DNA from 3 places in the Dactylosporangium sp. NPDC051484 genome. Region 1 is predicted to be linked to each of the others. Evidence: riboswitches for the same ligand, from Rfam matches in the RefSeq annotation. Region 1 holds a riboswitch; each other region holds the start of a gene.

Region 1 (3,267 bases):
GAACTCGGCCCCGAACAGGTCGGGCAGCTCGGGGGCGTCGGACGGGTCGATGAGCGACCACTCGGCGTCGGCCTCGACGCGGCGCATGAACTCGTCCGGGATCCAGTTGGCCAGGTTGAGGTTGTGGGTGCGGCGGGACTCCTCGCCGGTGTTGTCACGCAGCTCGAGGAACTCCTCGATGTCGGGGTGCCACGGCTCCAGGTAGACGCACGCCGCGCCCTTGCGCCGCCCGCCCTGGTTCACCGCGGCGACGCCGGCGTCGAGGGTCTTGAGGAAGGGCACGATGCCGTTGGATTTCCCATTGGTACCGCGGATGAGCGCGCCCCGCCCCCGCACGCGCGACCACGAGATGCCGATGCCGCCGGAGAACTTCGACAGCTTCGCCACCTGGTGATACCGCTCATAGATGGAGTCCAGCTCGTCGAGCGGCGAGTCCACCAGGAAGCACGAGGACATCTGGGTGTGCCGGGTGCCCGAGTTGAACAGCGTCGGCGAGCTCGGCAGGTATGCCAGGCTGGACATCAGCCGGTAGAAGCCGATCGCCTCCGCCGGCGTCTGCGACAGCCCGCACGCCACGCGCAGCAGCCAGTACTGCGGCGTCTCGACGACCAGCCGGGTCTCGGGGTGGCGCAGCAGGTATCGGTCGGCGACCGTGCGCAGGCCGAAGTACTCGAAACGCAGGTCCCCGTCGAGGTCGACGGCGTCGTCGAACTTGCGGGCGTTGCGGGCCACGAACGCGGCCGTCTCGTCGCCGATCAGCCCCTGCTGGTGGCCATACCGGATCGACTGGCTGAAGCTGGCGATGCCCTGCCCGCGGACCTCCTTGTCGACGAACGCGGCCAGGAGACGGGCGGCGAGACGGGAATACTGCGGCTCCTCGCCGATGAGCTCGGCGGCGGTCTGGATCGACAGCTTGTCCAGCTCGGCGGTGGTGGCGCCGTCGTACAGGCCACTGATCGTCTTCGTGGCCACCCGCAGCGGGTCGATCTCATCCAGCTCGCCGACCCACCGCTCGACCGCCTTGACGATCTTGTTGACGTCGACCGGCTCCAGGTCGCCGTTGCGCTTGCGGACCTGCATAGCATGCCGCCGCTGCTCCGGCGCCCCCTGACCGGGCGCGGCCTTGTCCTGCGTGACCGTCATGTGTGTCCCCCTCGTCACCCGTATGCCGACTCCGGACGGGCGCGCAGGGGACGACGTCACCGGACCACGGCATGCGCCGTCATCTGGCGTCGGCGTCGACCGTCCCGCGCGGTCTCCGACCACTGCGGGCCGATGTGGCCCGCAGTGCGCTGGCAGGTCTTCGGACTCGCGGGCATGACCGGACTCGGTCGCCTACCGGCCGTCGCTTCCCAGACCGTGCGGCCCAGTGCTCGATGACGGCTTTCGTTCCCACTTACCGCTGCGGGGCAGTCCCGGACTCACACCGGGTTCCCTCTTGCGATGCCCGTCCTGGCGGGACGGGCGAACCAGCTGCGGGCAACACCATATATGGGATTCGCTGAGAATAGGAACACCAGATCGTGTGTCGGCGTGTCGCGTGCGTCGCATCACCGTGCGTGACGCCCGAGTGGAGGTCGCCGTGGTGGCATGCGGCGGCGAACGGCGGCCAGGCAAGCCCTGGCCGCCGTCAGTTGCCGTGCCCCGGGGACCTCGCGGCCCGCAGGCCCGCCGCGAGGATCTGCAGGTCCGACCCGACGATCAAGTACCCGGCCCCCGCCAGTCCCTGCGCGGAGGCGGCGTCCACGCTCGCAGACCAGCCGCCGAAGGCCGCCCCTGCCGCCCGCGCGGCCGACGCCACCCGCTCCACCTGTGCTGACAGCTCGTCGCTGGAGGGCAGGCCCAGGCTCACCGACAGGTCGGTGGTGCCGACGAACGCCACGTCCAGGCCGTGGAGCACGTCAGGCCATGGCTCGGCGATCGCGGTCTCGATCTGACCGACCAGCATCGGCGGAGCCTCGGCCTCCGACTGCAGGAAATCCCGCAGTGAGGTAGCGCCGAAACCGGCCACCCTGTTGGCGAGGCTGACCGATCGCTCACCGGACGGGGCGAAGCGCGTCGCGGCCACCAGGCGACGCGCCTGCTCGGCGGTGCGCAGCATCGACAGCTGGATGCCGGCCGCCCCGTTCTCCAGCAGCCGCGCGATCAGCGCCGGCTCGACGGCCGGGACGCGGACCAGCGCCGGTATGCCACAGACCTCGGCGTGCCGAACCAGGCCGATGGCGTCGGCCTCGCCGAGCGTCGAGTGTTCGAGGTCGACGACGACGAAGTCGAATCCCGCGTACGCCGCCATTTCGACGACGTCGGCGTTGGCCAGCTTCACGAAGGTGCCGACCAGGCGGTGACCGGCCGCCAGTTCGGCCCTCAAGGTACGCCGGAGTCCGTGGACCGAAGTCATGCCGAAGCGCCGCCCCGCCACGGGACGGTCTGCACCCGGGCGCCGTTGCGGATGACGATGGCCGGCTCGAAGCGCGGCGCGACGATGGAGTTGCCGGCCGCGTCTGGCAGCTCGACCTCACTCGTCTCGGTCAGCACCGTGACGTCCGCCCGGCCACCGACTTCGAGCCGGCCGTAGCCCTCGGCGTCCAGGCCGAGCAGGGCCGCGGGCGTGACCGTCGCGCGACGAATGCACTCCTCGAACGGCGCGCCGAGCGCCACCAGCTTGGAGATGCTGGTGAGCAGGTCGAAGACCGGGCCGCGCCAGTTTCGGGCGCTGGTGTCCGAGCTGAGGATGTCGGGCAGGAAGCCGGCGCTGATCGCGCGCCTGGCCACCTCGAAGCTGAGGTTGCTCTTGCCGTGCGCCGAGTCGAACAGCACGCCACGCTCGCGCGCCGCGAGCACCTGGGGCAGCACGGCGTCGCCGTCGAGGATGCCGTGCGGCTTGCCGGTGTAGCAGTGCGCGACGACGTCACCGGGGCGCAGGAAGTCCAGGACCACGGGCAGCGGCGCCTCGGTCTCACCGATGTGCACCATCAGCGGCAGCCTTGCCTGCTCGGCGAGGACGATCGACTTCTTGAGCAACGCCTCCCAGTGGTGCCCGACGACATCCTCGGAGAGGCGGATCTTGAAGCCGCGCACCACATCCGGGTTCTCCTCCGCGGTCGCCAGAGCGTCCTCGACCACGAGCGTGTCCGGGTTCATCAGCTCGCCGAAGCGGAAGTCGATGAGGCCGAGCACCGACACGTTGAGGAAGTTCACGACGCGCAGGTCGTTGGCCTCGACGACCAGCTTGCGGAACGCGGGGAACGTCGAGGCCCCCGCCGTACC
Region 2 (3,267 bases), on a different contig from region 1:
GAGGCGCTCGAGCGCGGCGCGGATGAGCCAGCCCTCGACCAGCTCGTCGACGTTGCCGGGGTCGGCGACGGCGGCGACCGCGTCGGGGTCGCTGACGAGCCTCGGACGGCGCTGGTCGGCCCGCCACGCGTTGCTGACCACGTTGCGGGCGATGGTGAGCAGGTACGCCCGGGTCGTGTCCCGCGTGACGTCGATGCGCTCGATGTGCCGCCACGCGCGCAGGAGCGTGTCCTGCACGAGGTCCTCGGCGCGGTGGCGGTCCCGTTCGTACCGCGAGACGAAGGCGAGCAACACACCGTAATGCTCGGTGTACAGCGCGGTCATGAGCTCCTCGTCGCGCGTCACCACAGCCCCTCTCGACAGCCTCCCCACACGGGTCTACACCACGAGACGGTTCAGGGTTCAACCAAACCGCAGCCGATAGGGTACGGGCGTGAACCCGTACTTCGTCTGGGAGGACCACGAGGCCGGGGCCGGCTGGCGCCCGTTCGCCGAGCTGCTGGAGCCCGGCGTGCTGGCGGAGCGGGTGGCGGTGTCGCGGCAGGGGCTGGTCGCGATGTACGGGCTCGCCGAGGACGCCGTGCCGGAGCGCGTGGTCGCGTCCGTGCTGTTCCTCGGGTACGCGTCGCGGCTCGTGTCGCCGCTGCTGGCGGAGTCCCTGCACGGGACGATCCGCGGGGTGACGCCGGCCGACCTGTGGTGGCGGCCGGTGCCTGGCGGGCCACTGCCGGTCGCCGCGCTGGCGGTCGAGGCGCGCCCGGCCGCGGACCTGTTCGACGTGGCGGTGCTCGGCCTGGTGGCCCCGCTGCTGGAGGTGTTCCGGGCGCGGTTCCGGCTCTCGCCGCGGGTGCTGTGGGGCAACGTCGCGTCCGCGCTCGGCGGGGCGGCCGGGCAGCTGCCGGAGGGCGCGTGGCCGGCAGTGGCGGACCTGCTGGGCAGGCCGCCACTGGCCGGCATGGCGATCGTCGGGCAAGCAAGCGCCGGGCAGAGGTCGCTACGCCGTCGTAGTTGCTGCCTGTACTACCGCATCCCCGGCGGCGGCACGTGCGGCGACTGCGTGCTCAGGCCGGCGTGACCGCCACCGGGCGCTCCGCGACCCGCGGCCGCTCCAGCAGGCGTTCGGCGGACGCGCCGAAGACGAGCCCGATCGCGGTCCACATCAGCAATTGAGCGCCGGCCGCGTACAGGCGGAACTCGTAGAGCAGGTCGGCCGGGAAGCCCGGGAAGATGATCTTCCCGCTACTGTCGAGCAGCGGCGGGGGCGTCTCGGTCGACTGGCCCAGCTCCTTGTTGGCGTCCAGGTCACCGAGGTTCGGCAGCAGCACGAACAGGATGCCGATCGCGAGCGCGTAGGCGCCGACGGCCAGCAGGGCCGCGTTCCACGTGCCGAAACGCGGCTGCAGCCGGCGGCCGAGCCAGGTCGCCAGGATCATGAGCACCACGGAGGCGCCGGTCAGCACGAGGTACAGCGAGCTGCGCAGCCCGATCGTGGCGTCGTTGCCGACCGCCGGCGGATTCGTGGGGTACTTCAGGAACGGCACCAGGAAGACCCCGGTGAACGCCGCCGCGGCCACCAGCAGGGCGAGCGGCCGGGCCCGGATGCGCCCGACCCGGCCGAGGCAGATCGCATACGCGACGGCGAACAGGGCGCCCATCGCGACGCCGAAGAGGATCAGTGCCGCGCCGATGCCGACGTTCTCCTGGATGGCGCGGCTGAAGATCTCGTGCTCGTGCCCCTCACCCAGGGCGTGCGAGCGGCCATCCTCGTAATCGATGGCCTGCTGGATCAGGGGCTCGGCGAGGATGCGGGCGAAGACGAACGCGAGCACGCCACCGACTGCGCCGGCCAGCAGGCCGCGCAGGATGAGTCGCTTTTCCATTGTGGGCGGGAGCCTGCTCAGTGGCAGGGGAAGCCGAGGAAGTGGCGGCCGTCGTGCACGAACTCGTGCAGGTGGGTGTCGCTGCCGAAGATCGACACCGCGCCCTGGTCGATGCCCACGAAGTAGTAGACCAGCAGGGCGAGCAGCGCGGTGCCGCCCAGCCAGAACAGCGAGCGGGAGATCGGCAGGACCAGCGGGGTCGTGGTCGCCTGGGGCGTCTCGGCACTGGAGATGGAGCTCATCTGTGGCCTCCTTCAGGGATCGTGCGTCCCTCGTGTGGATGGGGAGTCGTGGCGGCGGAGTATCCTGACTCACCGCGAGAGGCGGCTCACAGTGGCGCGACCGTGCTGGACTTGCACCAGCTTCCCTCACCCCGTCACACGTCAGACACTAAGAGTCGGGCGCTCCTTACGTCAATCGGGCCGGCACCCGTAGGCACCGGCCCGTGGCCATTCACACACACTTCACACACGCACGCCCGGCGGGATCACTCCGAAGATGAGGGCCGTGGACCCCGACCCCTTGTGGTTGATGAACCCGCCGCAGAGCACCGACCCGCCCGTCGCCGGGAACCGCGCGAGCCCGGCGAGAATCTCCAGGCTGACCCGGTGCCGCCGGTACACCAGCAGCGAGGCGCGGTACTCCGGGTCGGTGCCCAGGTCGGGGCCGAACGTGTCGATCCCGGTGCCGCCGTTGTGGCCGATCCGGCCGGTGTCGATGAACCACTGCACGGTCTCCGGCGCGAAGCCGGGCTGGTGCAGCACGCCGTCGGCGTCGAGGTTCGGGAAGGCCGGGGTGCCCCACTTGTACTCCCAGCCGGTCCACATGATGATCATGGACTCGTCGGGGATGCGGCCGTGGCAGCGCTCCCACTGCTTCACGTCGTTGACGGTCAGCGCGTAGTCGGCGTTGCGCGCGCACTTGTCCCGCACGTCGATCTTCACCGCCGGCAGGAACAGGTCGTTGGGGTCGAGCTCGTCGGCGAGCGGCTCGCCGGCGTTGAAGTGGCCGGGCGCGCCCCAGTGCGTGCCGGTCGCCTCGCCCTCCCGGACGTACTGCAGGTAGTACCCCTCGTTCTCGATCGTGGCGATGGTCTCCAGCGTGAACTCGGGGTCGCCGGGGTAGATGTTCGTCTTCGCCGGGTCGTTGACGTGCGACAGGCTGATCAGGCGGGTCTTGCCGGGCCGCAGCGCGGCGCCACCGGCGGGGGCCGCCGAGGCGGTCCCGGCGAGCCCGGCGGCGCCGGCGACGGCTCCGCCGGCCGCCGCCAGCAGGTGTCTTCTCTGCATAGTTCTCGAATCGTCCCTTCGCATCCGTGCACGACGATGTCGCTGCCGACTGTAGGGCCTTCGGCGCCACCCGTCCGGGACCTTCGGCCCGGCCCGGC
Region 3 (3,267 bases), on a different contig from region 1:
GCACCGGGTACGGCTCGTCCAGGCCGAGGTCACGGCGCAGCGTGGCGAGGTCCTCCTGCAGGCGGCTGATGTCGGCGCCGGGCTCCACCATGGACAGCAGGATCGCGTGGCTCGGGTCACCGGGGATGAGCCGGATCATCGTGAACACCACGATCGAGATGCCCAGCAGTACCGGCACCGTCGCGGCAAGCCGCACGGCGACGTAGCGAAGCATCGGGCCGGTTACCGCGCCAGCCACATGCCAGGCAGGATCCGCCGCGACAGGTTCGGCTCCACGCCGCGCACCCGGGGCGCGTAGGCCGCACCCCACTGCGTCGAGGCGTACAGGTAGACCAGCGCGACATCGTCGAGCAGGATTCGCTGCGCCTGCTTGGCCAGTTCGGCCTGCTTCGCCGGGTCGAACTCGGTGCCGAGCTGGTCGATGAGCGCGTCGGCCTGCGGGTTGCTGTAGCCGCCGTAGTTGGACACGACGCCGGTGCGGTAGAACGAGCGCAGCTGTCCGGCGATGTCGCCGGTGGCCGAGCCGCACGAGCAGTACGTGGCGATCTCGAAGTTGCCGTCGAGCATCATCTGGTTGGAGGCGGTGGTCTCGACCGGGGCCAGCTCGGTGGAGATACCGACCTTCTTCCACTGGCTCTGCAAGGCGATCGCCAGGGGCTGGAACACGGTGTACGTCAGGATCTTGAAGTGCAGCCGGGTGCCGTCCTTCGCCCGTACCCCGTCCGGGCCGGGCGACCAGCCGGCGGCGTCGAGGATCGCCGCGGCCTTGGCGGCGTCGGTGGTCGTGCCGGAGTCCACGGCGTAGGGCAGCCCGGCGGGAAAGTGCCCGGTCGCCGCCTTGGCGTAGCCGTGGTTGAGCCCGTCCACCAGTTCCTTGCGGTCTGCCGCGAGATCGAGGGCCTGCCGGACCGCCTTGTCCCGCAACGCGGGGACCTTCGTCGTGTTCAGCCAGATGTTGCGGGTGGTCGGCGCCGGCGAGTACACGCTGAATTTCGTGCCGGACTTCTCGTACTGCAGGCGCTGATCGATCTCGACGTTGAACTCGGCGTCGGCGTCACCGGAGCGCAGCGCGAGCATCCGGGCCTGCGGGTCGGAGCCGAGCCGCGCCTCGATTCGCTTGAGCTTGATGCCGCCTTCGGGCTTGCCCCAGTAGTCCGGGTTCGCCTCGGCGACCAGCGTCTCCCCCGGCACGAACTGGACCGGCTTCATGAACCCGGTCAGGTCGGGGTCGCGGTTGAACTCGTCGCCGCGCCGGTCCGCCTCAGCGGCATTGTGAATGCCGTACGTGGTGAGCCGGAACGCCAGCCCGGGGTCGGGAGTCTTCGTCGTGATCCGCAGTGTGGTGGCGTCGGCCGCGGCGAACTCCATCGCGCCGAGGATCGACTTGGCGCGCGGGTTCTTCGCCTTGTGCCGCTCCAGGGACGCCTTGACCGCGGCGGCGTCGACCGGCGCCCCGCTCCAGAACCTCAGACCACTGTGGAGTGTGAACTCCCACACGGTGGGCTCGACGGTTCGCCATGACGTGGCCAGACCTGGCCGCAGGGTGGCGTCGTCGTTCTGCACGACCAGGGACTCGGCCAGGCCGTTCTCGAGGATCCGCTGCGCGTCGATGTGGACCGGATCGAGCGACCTCGGCATGTTGACCGTCAGGAACTTCAACGTCTGTTCGGCGGCGGGCTCGTCGGACGTCGCGACCGGATTGGCGCTGCCGCAACCGGCGAGCGCAAGGGACAGCACGGCGACCAGCGCCGCCGCCCGGAAAATGGACAGCATGCGGAACATCAGCCTTCCAGCACCTCGTGGACAGGGTGTACACGTGCGTGCCGTGGCCGGTCTCCTGGCTGACGGGAGGTGCGTCCCCGGCCGGCCTTCCCAGGCAGAACTGCCCAGTGACCCCACAAGGGTGGATGCCGGAGACTCCCGATCACAGTGGCGAGGGCCGCGCCGGCGTTCCACCGGACTTCCCGAGCACCACGACTCCGGCAGACTACGCAGAGGCCAACCGCACCGACAAGATCCGAATGAGGCATGCCACACTTGCCTGCGCCCGGCAGGTTATGGCCCCCACCGCCGCACCCTTGCCGGCTCCCGCCAGCAGGACCGGCACGTCATCCTGACACCTGTGGATGGAATTCGTGTTGCCGCCGGTCGCGTCGCCCCGTACGGTCTTGGCTCATGTTCTCGCCCAGTGACGTCTAGCCGTCAGGCTTCGACACGGATCCCCCATGGACAACCTCACGTCGACGCCGCCTCGATCCCTGTGGCGTCAGCACGACTTCCGGCTGCTGCTGGGAGGACGACTGGTCTCACAGCTGGGCGACTCGCTGCAGTTCCTCGCGCTGCCTCTGCTGGTCATCACGCTGACCGGGTCCTCGACGCAGGCGGGTGTCCTGCTCGGCCTGCAAACCGTGGTCTACCTCGTCTTCGGACTGCTGGCGGGCGCGCTGGCCGACCGCTGGGATCGCAAGGCCACGATGATCTGGTGCGAGATCGGGCGTGGCGTGCTGACCGCCACCATTGCCGTAGCCGCGGCGTTCGGCATGCTCGGCATGCCGCAGCTCTATGCCGTCGCGGTGCTGAACGGCGTGCTCAGCACCATGTTCGGGGCGGCGAACAGTTCGGCGTTGCCGAACATCGTCAGCAACCGCGACCTACCCGGCGCGCTGGGCGCGGCCGGGGCGATGTCCAACACGCTTCGCATCGTCGGCGGCTCCGTGGCGGGCATCGCCTTCGCCGTGAGCCGGATGCTCCCGTTCGCGTTCAACGCCGCTTCGTTCCTGGCGTCGGCCGTGTCCTTACGCGGCATCCGCGCCGACTTCCAGCAGGCACGGGCCACGACGCCGGCTTCGCCGCGCGCACTCGTGATCGACATCGGTCGCGGGCTGGCCTGGCTGTGGCGCAGACCGGTGATCCGGACGCTGGCGCTGCTCGATGCCGCAGACAGCCTGCGGTACGGCGCCGGCTACTTGCTGATCATCATGCTGGCCAGGCAACTGGACGCGAACCCCACCCAGGTCGGCATGGTGTTCACCGGCGCGGGCGCCGGCGCCCTGCTCGGCAGCCTGCTGGCACCCGCGCTCACCCGCCGGTTTCCGCTCGGGGCCCTGTCCGTCACGATGCTGTGGGTCGAGGCGACGGCCTTTCCGTTCTACGCGGTGGCGCGGACGTGGTGGCTGCTGCTGGTCGTGGCGTTCGTGGAGTCGGTGGTCTCGCCCGTCTACATGGTCGCCCTCGACTCCTATCGGCTCGCCGTCACCCCCGACGCCC

The links. A riboswitch is a leader RNA that binds a small molecule or an ion and turns the genes downstream of it on or off. The one in region 1 is predicted to bind cobalamin.
Region 2: it holds a riboswitch for cobalamin, as region 1 does, so the genes downstream of both, AB0367_RS21150 (CbtB-domain containing protein) here and AB0367_RS04490 (ribonucleoside-diphosphate reductase subunit alpha) in region 1, are expected to answer to the same signal.
Region 3: it holds a riboswitch for cobalamin, as region 1 does, so the genes downstream of both, AB0367_RS31820 (ABC transporter substrate-binding protein) here and AB0367_RS04490 (ribonucleoside-diphosphate reductase subunit alpha) in region 1, are expected to answer to the same signal.

The regions. Positions count from the first base shown of each region.
Region 1 is NZ_JBFAZX010000002.1:117,069-120,335, forward strand. Features, by position in the region: gene AB0367_RS04490 (ribonucleoside-diphosphate reductase subunit alpha) at 1-1,143, opposite strand, end outside; cobalamin riboswitch at 1,277-1,489, opposite strand; gene AB0367_RS04495 (aldolase/citrate lyase family protein) at 1,631-2,368, opposite strand; gene AB0367_RS04500 (amidohydrolase/deacetylase family metallohydrolase) at 2,395-3,267, opposite strand, start outside.
Region 2 is NZ_JBFAZX010000012.1:91,541-94,807, reverse strand. Features, by position in the region: gene AB0367_RS21165 (sigma-70 family RNA polymerase sigma factor) at 1-345, opposite strand, end outside; gene AB0367_RS21160 (ferric iron reductase) at 434-1,075, shown strand; gene AB0367_RS21155 (CbtA family protein) at 1,062-1,880, opposite strand; gene AB0367_RS21150 (CbtB-domain containing protein) at 1,898-2,122, opposite strand; cobalamin riboswitch at 2,155-2,290, opposite strand; gene AB0367_RS21145 (cyclase family protein) at 2,345-3,169, opposite strand.
Region 3 is NZ_JBFAZX010000029.1:52,477-55,743, forward strand. Features, by position in the region: gene nikB (nickel ABC transporter permease) at 1-214, opposite strand, end outside; gene AB0367_RS31820 (ABC transporter substrate-binding protein) at 223-1,782, opposite strand; cobalamin riboswitch at 1,810-1,991, opposite strand; gene AB0367_RS31825 (MFS transporter) at 2,226-3,267, shown strand, end outside.